2 linked regions of the Pontiella desulfatans genome follow. The protein of the gene in region 2 binds, or shares a complex with, the protein of the main gene of each other region. Links are inferred from orthologs where the notes say so. Each region holds a gene or a part of one and is shown on either strand. Other genes may lie near its edges.

Region 1 (4,553 bases), on a different replicon or contig from region 2:
GGTCTGCGGCTACAAGCGGAAGGCTGGCAAGAAGGGCGGCAATGCTGAAAAGAAAGATAGAGAAGAGCCCTGTGCTGGGCGCAGGATGATCGACAAACTTCTGTTGGGCTGTTTCAGTCATTTCCTATCTCCATTCATGCCTACTAAACACCCGGCCCATGGAAATATTCATAGTTTTCTCAAATTTTCTTTCCACCATGTTGCCCCGCCCCGGCAAAGCCGGAACTAAATGGGGACAAGATTCTGCCCCAATCATTTTGCCTATTTTACCCCAGCATGGTTTCGCTTCCGCCGGATCGGATTATTTGCCGCCGCCGAACATTTGCGAGGCCATCTCCAACTGCGACTTCTGCAGTTCCGCCGTGGTTTTGATGGCGTCTTTGAAGGCTTCGAACTGTTCGGGGGTCAGCATGCCTTCCGCTTTTGCGATGATGTTCCCGTTGAGGGCATCCATGTCGGCGGAAAACTTCTGGATGTTATCCTTGGAAAAGCGTTCCGGGCTCATGTCCATGTTCTTTTCGTCGTGCAGGTCGGAGCTGAAATCATAGTTTTTCTTTTCGTCGCTCATCATGCCCAGTAGCTCGCGGTAGGTTTCGTCGGGAAGCGCGGTTTCCGTTGAGGACAGTTTCTGATCCATCTGCGAAAGCATCATGCGTTCGCCCATGGTTTTTTCATAGAATTCGAATTCGGCAAAGTCGTCCGGGTTGTTGAGGAACTTTTCCATTTCGGTTTTAACGGTTTCCCCGGCCTCCTGCAGCTCTTTCCCCATTTGTTGCTTCTGCTCCTCGTCCAGGTCGCCGGCCATCATTTTCATTCCGAGGTCCATCTGCTTCATTTGGCGGAACATCAGCAAGTCCATGAAATAGTCGGTCTCTTCCTTGTTGAGGCCGAGATATTCGACCAAGTCGGAATAGAGCGCGCCCACCGCCCCGCGCTGGCTGGCCACCATCACCTTGTTCATGGTGGGGTTTTCCATCATCTTGGAAAGGCTGCTCATCATCCGCTGGCTGGCGGGTTCCTTCTCTTCGGGTGCTTCCGGAACCTCCGGAGCCACAACGTCAAGTTGTGCCGGGTTTTGCACAACCATGGCCGGTTCCGTTTCGGGAGGCATCCCGGCGGCGAAATCGTCGAGTGCCCACGCTTCGATACCGGTGGCCAACTCGGCTATTTGCTGCCGGAGATTGGCGTTTTCCTTCTTGGATCCGTAGAGCCCGAAGACCAGGGCGAGGCAGGCTATGGCGAGTACGATGGCAGGTATTTGCTTGGTCATGTTGTTTTCTCCTTCAATCCATTATCTATGGTTATGCATTTTATGCAATGCAACGAATACACCCGAACCATGTCCGTGCAACGGATTCATTGCGCAAAGCGCCTACCGTCTTAATACATCGGCCGCAAGGGGGGAATAATAAAACGCTGCGTTGATGGCGGGCCCCCCGGATCAGATGTGCAGCTTGGTATAGATTTCCTGCCGCACGGGGCAGGTGCACATGAACACGCTGCCGAACGCATGCTGGTAGGAGCACCCGTTTGGATGGCGGGAATTCACAAAGAAAACAGTACCGTTGACCGTCTCGCTGATTTGGCAATACGGTTTGCCGCCCTCCGTCTGGCAAACACAGTTGTGTTTGCATTTGGTGGCTTTGTTCAGCGTGTCGAGTGGTACGTTTGCTTCCATGGTGTCCTCACTTAATGAACGCTGCAATGATAGATGCATGGACATAAACTCGCCACAAAAATTTCCTAGCAAAAAATACTATTTTAAGTCTTGCCGGTTGCCGCGGTGAATTCCCGGCTTTTTTGTGTTCCCATGGCGGGTGCGGTGGATACACTGTTCGCTCTTTTAAAAGGAAACGGAATATGATTGGCATTATCGACTATGGCATGGGAAACCTCGGAAGCGTCACGAACGCCTTCCGTTTCCTCGAACTCGACGCGAAGATCGTAACACGCAACCAGGAGCTGGCCGACTGCCGGGCGCTCATCCTGCCGGGGGTGGGGGCGTTCGGCGATTGCATGGCGCATTTGGTCGAGCACGATTTCGTCGATGCCATAGAAGGCTGGGTGCAGGCCGGCAAGCCCATGATGGGCATTTGCCTGGGACTTCAAGCCTTGTTCGAAAGCTCCGAGGAATCCCCAGGCGTTGAAGGCCTTGGCATTTTCGCTGGCACGGTTAAGCGGTTCGACCTGCCAAAGGAGCTGAAGGTTCCTCAGATCGGGTGGAACCGCATGGAAGAAACCCAGCCGGATTGCCCCATGTTCGAGGGCATCGACAATGGTTCCTTTTTCTATCTCGTCCACTCGTTCTATGTCTGCCCCCAAGACGAATCGATCGTTGCCGGAAAAACCGAATACGGCATTGAATACTGCACCAGTGTTTGGAAAGACAACGTGTTCGCCACCCAGTTCCATCCGGAAAAATCGCAGGCGGTTGGCTTGTGCATGTTGAAGAACTTCTGGAACTGGGCAGAGGTGCAATAATTCATCCATTCGTTGTTGGATTCAACGCATTTTAGACGTGTGCCGCCAACGCGAGATGCTATCTTGCTTGCAATGCATCATTATTGCGGGGGAAACATGCCACTCAACAGCAAGAGCCTGAAAAGCAAAATACTACTCATCCTGTTTGTTGCTTCAATCGTTTCGGCGATCGCGACCGGGGGCCTGCTGATCTTTCTCTTGAAGATGATGGGGCATGTATCCTTTGGCGACGCCGGAATCACGGCATCGGTTTCTTTTGCAATCGCGCTCTATATGCTGAGCGTCCTGTTCTTGCTAGTCCTGCTCAACATTCTGCTGGGAAAGAACATCATCATGCCCGCCGTCGAGCGCGAAATGCTCGAGAACGAGCGCGCGATGCTCAACGAACAGCTGCACCATTCCCAGAAAATGGAAGCGGTTGGCCGGCTCGCTGGCAGCATTGCGCACGACTTCAACAACCTGCTCACCATCATCGATGGTTACTCCAGCCTTATTGTCGCCGACCCCCGCGGGGAAGAAACCGGGCAGTATGCCAAGGAGGTCATCGATGCCGCGCGCAAGGCCTCCTTCATCACCCGAAAATTGCTCAGCTTCAGCCAAAAGGAAAAAACCGAACCCGTTACCCTGGACTTGAACAGCACCTTGCAGGATACCGACAAAATGCTCAACCGCCTGATTGGCGAGAGAATCACGCTCGTCACCAAGTCCTACCATGAGCCGATCTACGTCAAGGCCGACCCCGTCCAGATGGGCCAGGTGCTCATGAACCTGGCCGTCAATGCGCGCGATGCCATGCCCAACGGCGGGCGCATCACCATCAAGGTGGGCAGTCGGCAGGTCGAGGACGGCGAGTGCAACAAGCCCGGCAAGCTATCCGCCGGGCCGTATGCCGAGATCTCCGTGCACGACACCGGCGTTGGCATTGACGAAGAAATCATCGGCAAAATCTTCGAGGCCTTCTTCACCACCAAGGAATCCGGCAAGGGGACGGGCTTGGGCCTCTCCATCGTCAAAAGCATCATGAAGGAAAACGATGGCTTCATCGAAGTCGCCAGCAAGGTGGGTAGCGGAACCACCTTCTTCATCTATCTCCCCGTCATGAACCTTGCCGACGACATTTACCACAAGGATAAGCTTTGTACCGGAACCCCGGAGGAAGCTCCAAAAGAGAAAAAGGAGCCGCAGACCTCTGCCGAACCGGTTGGCGGTGCAACCATCCTGCTCGTTGAAGACGATCCCATGATCCGCACGCTCGTTGCCCAAACCCTGGAAATGCAGGACTTCACCGTATTGCTGGCCGAAGAGGGCTGGGAAGGCGTAAAGGTGGCCCGCCAGTACAAGGGGAAGATCGACCTGCTGTTCACCGATGTCGTGATGCCCGGTCTCGGCGGCGCCGAGCTGGCCGTTGCCGCGAAGGAACTCTATCCGGAAATCGAAGTGCTCTTCATGTCCGGCTACTCCCGCTCCCAGCTGGTGGAAGAAGGCGTTCCGGCGGATGCCGCCGTGCTGGAAAAACCCTTCACGCCCGACAAGGTGGTCGCCAAGGTTCGCGAGCTGCTGTCGTAGGCGCGCGTGCGGAGCGTTTCAGCCTACTTCAGCGCGACCGTCTCCGCCGCGTTGGCGGGAATCCAGCAGGTTTGTCCGTCGGCCAGTTGGATGTGCCACCATTTCTGGCGGTCTTCAACCACCTTGAACTCGGTGCCTGAATGCAAGGGCTCCAGGAAGGCGGGGGCGTACATGTTGCCGTCGCCCTTTCGCGCCAGCACTTCCTTCGCCACCACAACGCCCGGTTTGGCCCGGCGTTCCACGAAGGTTTCCGTCAACAACGAGGCCAGCAGGATGGCCGAAAGGAGGCCGGTGGCCAGTGCCGTCACGCGGGCTTCCTTTTTGGTGGAGCGCTCCATCCAGAACCACGCCCCCCAGAACAGCAGCCAGCAAAACGCGAACAGCCACCAGCGCAGCGTGGTCGGGGTGTTGATGTGCCAGCCCAGCAGGTTGGCCGCGAGCGGGTGCGGTTCCTTTTCCGGAATCAGGTCGGTGCGCAGCTCCAGCGCCGACATCAGGTTGTGCTT
Region 2 (4,496 bases):
GCCAAAAGTATTTGGGGCAAGGAGCAGAAGGAATGGTTCTTCCGCACGGTCAAGGAATCCGATGCGACGTTCAAGGTGCTGATCAGCCCGACACCGGTCGTCGGCCCCGACCGCGGCAACAAGAACGACAACCATGCGAATGTTGGTTTCAAGCACGAGGGCGACGAAATTCGCGCGTTTATCGCGTCGCAGAAAAACATGTTCGTGGCCTGTGGCGACCGGCATTGGCAATATGTCTCCGTCGATGCCGAAATCGGCGTGAAGGAGTTTTCGTGCGGGCCTACCTCCAACAAACATGCGGGTGGATGGAAAAACAGCAACGTGCTGCCGGAACACCGCTATTTGAATGTGCAGGGTGGATTCATGACGATCGGCGTTGACCGTCGCGACGGGAAACCGGTTTTAACGGCGCGCCACTACGATGTGGATGGCAAGCTTTGCAATGAAGATGTGAACCAGGGGGAAATCTAATGCGTGGATGGATGGTGTTGCTGGCCGTATGGGCCATGGGATGTTCAAGTTTTGCCGAGCTCAAGCTCGCAACCGTGTTTGCGGATGGAATGGTGCTGCAACGCGATCAAAAGGTGGCCGTTTGGGGCTGGGCCGATCCGGGGGCGGAAGTGACCGTTTCTTTTGCCGGGCAGGAAAGAAACGCCACAGCCGGTGCCGATGGTAAGTTCATGGTTCGCCTCAAAAAAATGGAGGCGTCCGCCAAGCCGCAGGTGCTGGTGGTCAAGGCCGGTGCCGATGTGGTGGAAGTCGGGAATGTTGTCGTCGGGGAGGTTTGGCTTTGTTCCGGGCAGTCGAACATGGCGATGTCCGTCAAGGGGGCCGATCAGTTTGAAAAGGAGCAGGCTGCGGCCAATTTCCCGCTGATCCGCATGTTTACGACGGCCCGCACGACCAGCACCGAACCGCTGGCGGATTGTTCCGGAAGCTGGCAGGTCTGCGCGCCGGAAACCGTCGGCGGCTATTCCGCCACCGCCTATTTCTTTGGCCGCGAAATCCATAAGGAGCTGGGCGTGCCGGTGGGGTTGCTGCATTCCTCCTGGGGGGGCACCTGTGTCGAGGCCTGGACGCCCATCGCCTCCATGGAGCAATTCCCGTCCGTCATGGAATACAAGGCCGGCCTGGATGCACAAGCCGGCAGGTTTGATCCGGCTGCGGAACAGGCGAAGCAGGCCAGGGCGTTGGAGCAGTGGGTGGAAAAGGTGAAGCAGGCCAAGGCGGAGGGCAAGAAGGCGCCGCGCCGCCCGCAGCCGAAGACCGATCCGAAGCAATCGCAGAACTATCCCGCCAATCTCTACAATGCCATGATCCACCCGCTGGTTCCCTATGGGATGCGCGGCGCCATCTGGTATCAGGGCGAGCGCAATGCGAAAACCTCCGAAGGGGCGATGCTCTACCGCGACCTGCTCGAAAACATGGTGGTGCAGTGGCGCAAGGATTGGAACAGCGAATTCCCGTTCTACGCCGTGCAGCTGGTGAACTATAAAAAACCGCAGGAGTTGCCGGTCGAAGACACCGCCTGGGCATTCATCCGCGAAAGCTTCCTGAACTTTCATAAAGAAGTTCCAAACGTTGGAATCGCCGTCACGATCGACGTGGGCATGGAGAAAAACATCCATCCGACCGACAAGCAGGCCGTAGGCTACCGCTTGGCCCGGCAGGCCCTGGCAAAAACCTACAAAATGGAGGTGGTGGCCGGTGGCCCGATCTATGAATCGATGAAAAAGGAAGGCGGCAAGATCGTCATCACGTTCGACGATGTTGGATCCGGCCTGGTGGAGCAGGGCGCCGCGCCGCTGAAAACCTTTGCCATTGCCGGCGCGGACAAGCAATTTGTTGCGGCGCAGGCCGCCATTGTGGGCCAAACGGTCGTGGTCGGTTCCCCCGAGGTTTCCGATCCGGTAGCGGTTCGCTATGCCTGGGCGGATAATCCGGTGGGTTGCAACCTGTTCAACAAGGAAGGTTTCCCGGCTTCGCCCTTCCGCACCGACGATTGGCCATCCACCGGGGAATAGCCCGAAAACCCGTTTGCGTTTTTCCCCTTCCTCCAATATCGTCACGACCTTTTGAGATTTGGGGAATGGACTTATGTTGGCAAAACGAATCATACCCTGCCTGGATGTAACGGGCGGGCGCGTCGTTAAGGGCGTGAATTTTGTGGACTTGCGCGATGCGGGCGATCCGGTGGAATGCGCCAAGGCCTACGAGGCCCAGGGCGCGGACGAACTGACGTTCCTCGACATCACCGCATCGAGCGACGGGCGCGACACGATGGTGGATATTGTCCGCCGTTGCGCCGAGCAGGTGTTCATGCCGCTGACCGTCGGCGGCGGAATCCGCACGGCAGCCGATGTGCGCCGCATGCTCAACGCCGGTGCCGACAAGGTTTCGTTCAATACGGCGGCCATCAACAATCCCGACATTCTCAACGAATGCTCCGAATCGTTCGGGTCGCAGTGCACCGTGCTCGCCATCGATGCTCGACGCAACGGCGACGGCACCTGGGGCGTATTCACGCACGGCGGGCGCAACCCGACCGAGCTAGACGCCATCGAATGGGCGATCGAAGGAACCCGGCGCGGGGCGGGGGAAATCCTGCTCACCAGCATGGATTGCGATGGATGCCGCGACGGCTACGACCTGGAGCTGACCCGCACGATATCCGAAGCGGTCAACGTGCCGGTCATTGCATCGGGTGGGGCCGGGACGAAGGATCATTTTGTGGACGCAGTAACGGAGGGGAAGGCGGACGCTGTCCTGGCCGCATCGCTGTTCCACTTTGGGGAGCTCACGGTGGGTGAGCTGAAGGAATATATGAAATCAAAGGGTATAGAGGTGAGACTATGAGCAAGGAACTTGAAGAAGGATTGGAACTGGCGCTGGATTGGAACAAGTTGGAGAAGGCCGTTGAAGGCACGAAGGGCATCATCCCCGTGGCCGTGCAGCATGCCGACACGAAGGAAGTCATCCTCGTGGCCTACATCAACCAGATTGCGTTCGAGGAATCGCTCAAGCGCAAGATGCTGGTGCTCTGGAGCAGCTCCCGCCAGGAATTGTGGGTGAAAGGCCTGACCTCCGGCGAAACCTTCGAGCTGCTCGAAGCCTATGTGAACTGCGAGCAGAATTCGCTGCTCTTCGTCGTGCGCCCGAACCGCGGCGGCATCTGCCACACCAAGAACGCCAAGGGCGAGCCGCGCAACTGCTACTACCGCAAGATCGACCTCGCCAACCCGACCCAGCTCGAAAACATCGACGAGTAAAGAATGACGAGTAATTCGTAATGCGTAATTTTCTCTTGCTCTAGCAGGGTGGGGCGCGCTTTCATTTTACGCATTACGCATTACGCATTACGCATTACGCATTACGCATTACGCATTACGCATTACGCAATCAGAGAGATGAGGAATCATGGAAATCAAAATCAACGACCTGATGCAACAGAGCGGCGTGAAGTTCGGTACCAGCGGCGCACGCGGCCTGGCGGCCGAGATGACCGACCAGGTCTGCTACACCTACACGAAGGGCTTCCTGCAATATCTGGAGGAGACCGGCGAGCTGAAGAAGGCCGGCGAGCCGGTGGCCATTGCCGGCGACCTGCGCCCGAGCACCGGGCGGATCATGGGGGCGGTGGCGAAGGCGGCGTCCGACATGGGCTACCACCCGGTGAACTGCGGCCGGATTCCGTCCCCGGCGGTGGCGCTCTACGGTCTGGAAAACGTCTGCCCCGCCATCATGGTGACCGGCAGCCACATTCCGGCCGACCGCAATGGCATCAAGTTCAACAAGCCCACCGGCGAAATCCTTAAATTCGACGAGGAGCAGATCCGTGAACAGGTTGTCGATGTGGATGAATCCGTTTTCGGCGGAGAAGGCTTTGGGCTGCCCGAGGAAAACATCGATGCGCGGATCAACTATATCCAACGCTATCTCCGCACCTTCCCGAAGGATTGTCTCCAAGGCGCAAAGCTGGGCATCTACCAGCATTCGGCCGTGGGGCGCGATGTGCTGATCGAAATCTTTTCCGGCCTCGGGGCAAAGGTTACCCCGCTCGGATTTTCCAGCACGTTTGTCCCCGTCGATACCGAGGCCATCCGGCCGGAGGACGTCGAACTGGCAAAGGAGTGGTCGGCCGAAAACGGGTTCGATGCCATTCTTTCCACCGATGGCGACAGCGATCGGCCGCTGATCTCCGACGAGAACGGCAACTGGTTGCGCGGCGATGTGTCCTGCATCCTGGCGGCGAAATATCTCGGCGCCGATTCCGTAAGCACCCCCGTCAGCTGCAACACTGCGGTGGAAAAGTGCGGTTGGTTCAAGGATATCCGCCGCACGATGATCGGCTCGCCGTTCGTGGTGGCCTCGATGATCGAAGCCTCGTTCGCCGGTTGCAAGGGTGTTATTGGCTACGAAGCCAACGGCGGCTTCCTGACCAATTCCGATTTCCCGATCAATGGAAAGGAGCTGCGGGCGTTGCCGACGCGCGATGC

The links. The genes of interacting proteins can lie anywhere in the genome.
Region 1: the proteins of hisF (region 2) and hisH are in contact, whole or in part, in a crystal structure (PDB 6RU0), measured with the Thermotoga maritima proteins. The link is inferred for Pontiella desulfatans from one-to-one orthologs. Residues at the interface, in WP_004080486.1 of Thermotoga maritima: Met1, Leu2, Ala3, Arg5, Ser40, Glu41, Asp45, Glu46, Ala70, Glu71, Ile73, Asp74, Ile75, Pro76, Phe77, Asp98, Lys99, Ser122, Gln123, Glu161, Thr195, Leu196, Asn247, Arg249, Glu251; in WP_004080484.1 of Thermotoga maritima: Asn15, Arg18, Arg22, Arg117, Leu118, Pro119, His120, Met121, Gly122, Trp123, Asn124, Asn134, Gly135, Tyr136, Tyr138, Val140, Tyr158, Glu180, Lys181, Ser182, Ser183, Lys184, Ile185.

What each region holds. Positions count from the first base shown.
Region 1 is NZ_CAAHFG010000004.1:253,926-258,478, reverse strand. The notes cover bases 727-3,670. They hold hisH (imidazole glycerol phosphate synthase subunit HisH), read left to right. Parts: upstream 727-1,860; coding sequence 1,861-2,481; downstream 2,482-3,670. Other genes in these bases: E9954_RS26655 (ATP-binding protein), read left to right, coding at 2,578-3,670; E9954_RS26665 (hypothetical protein), read right to left, coding at 1,442-1,678; E9954_RS26670 (hypothetical protein), read right to left, coding at 727-1,270. In the rest of the region: E9954_RS26675 (hypothetical protein), read right to left, coding at 1-121; more of E9954_RS26670, read right to left, coding at 302-726; more of E9954_RS26655, read left to right, coding at 3,671-4,047; E9954_RS26650 (SH3 domain-containing protein), read right to left, coding at 4,071-4,553. UniProt on the Escherichia coli protein: IGPS catalyzes the conversion of PRFAR and glutamine to IGP, AICAR and glutamate. The HisH subunit catalyzes the hydrolysis of glutamine to glutamate and ammonia as part of the synthesis of IGP and AICAR.
Region 2 is NZ_CAAHFG010000001.1:1,038,854-1,043,349, forward strand. Bases 1,090-3,976 are described here. They hold hisF (imidazole glycerol phosphate synthase subunit HisF), read left to right. Parts: upstream 1,090-2,097; coding sequence 2,098-2,856; downstream 2,857-3,976. Other genes in these bases: E9954_RS04025 (sialate O-acetylesterase), read left to right, coding at 1,090-2,024; E9954_RS04035 (phosphoribosyl-AMP cyclohydrolase), read left to right, coding at 2,853-3,269; E9954_RS04040 (phosphohexomutase domain-containing protein), read left to right, coding at 3,415-3,976. Also shown: E9954_RS04020 (alkaline phosphatase D family protein), read left to right, coding at 1-471; more of E9954_RS04025, read left to right, coding at 471-1,089; more of E9954_RS04040, read left to right, coding at 3,977-4,496.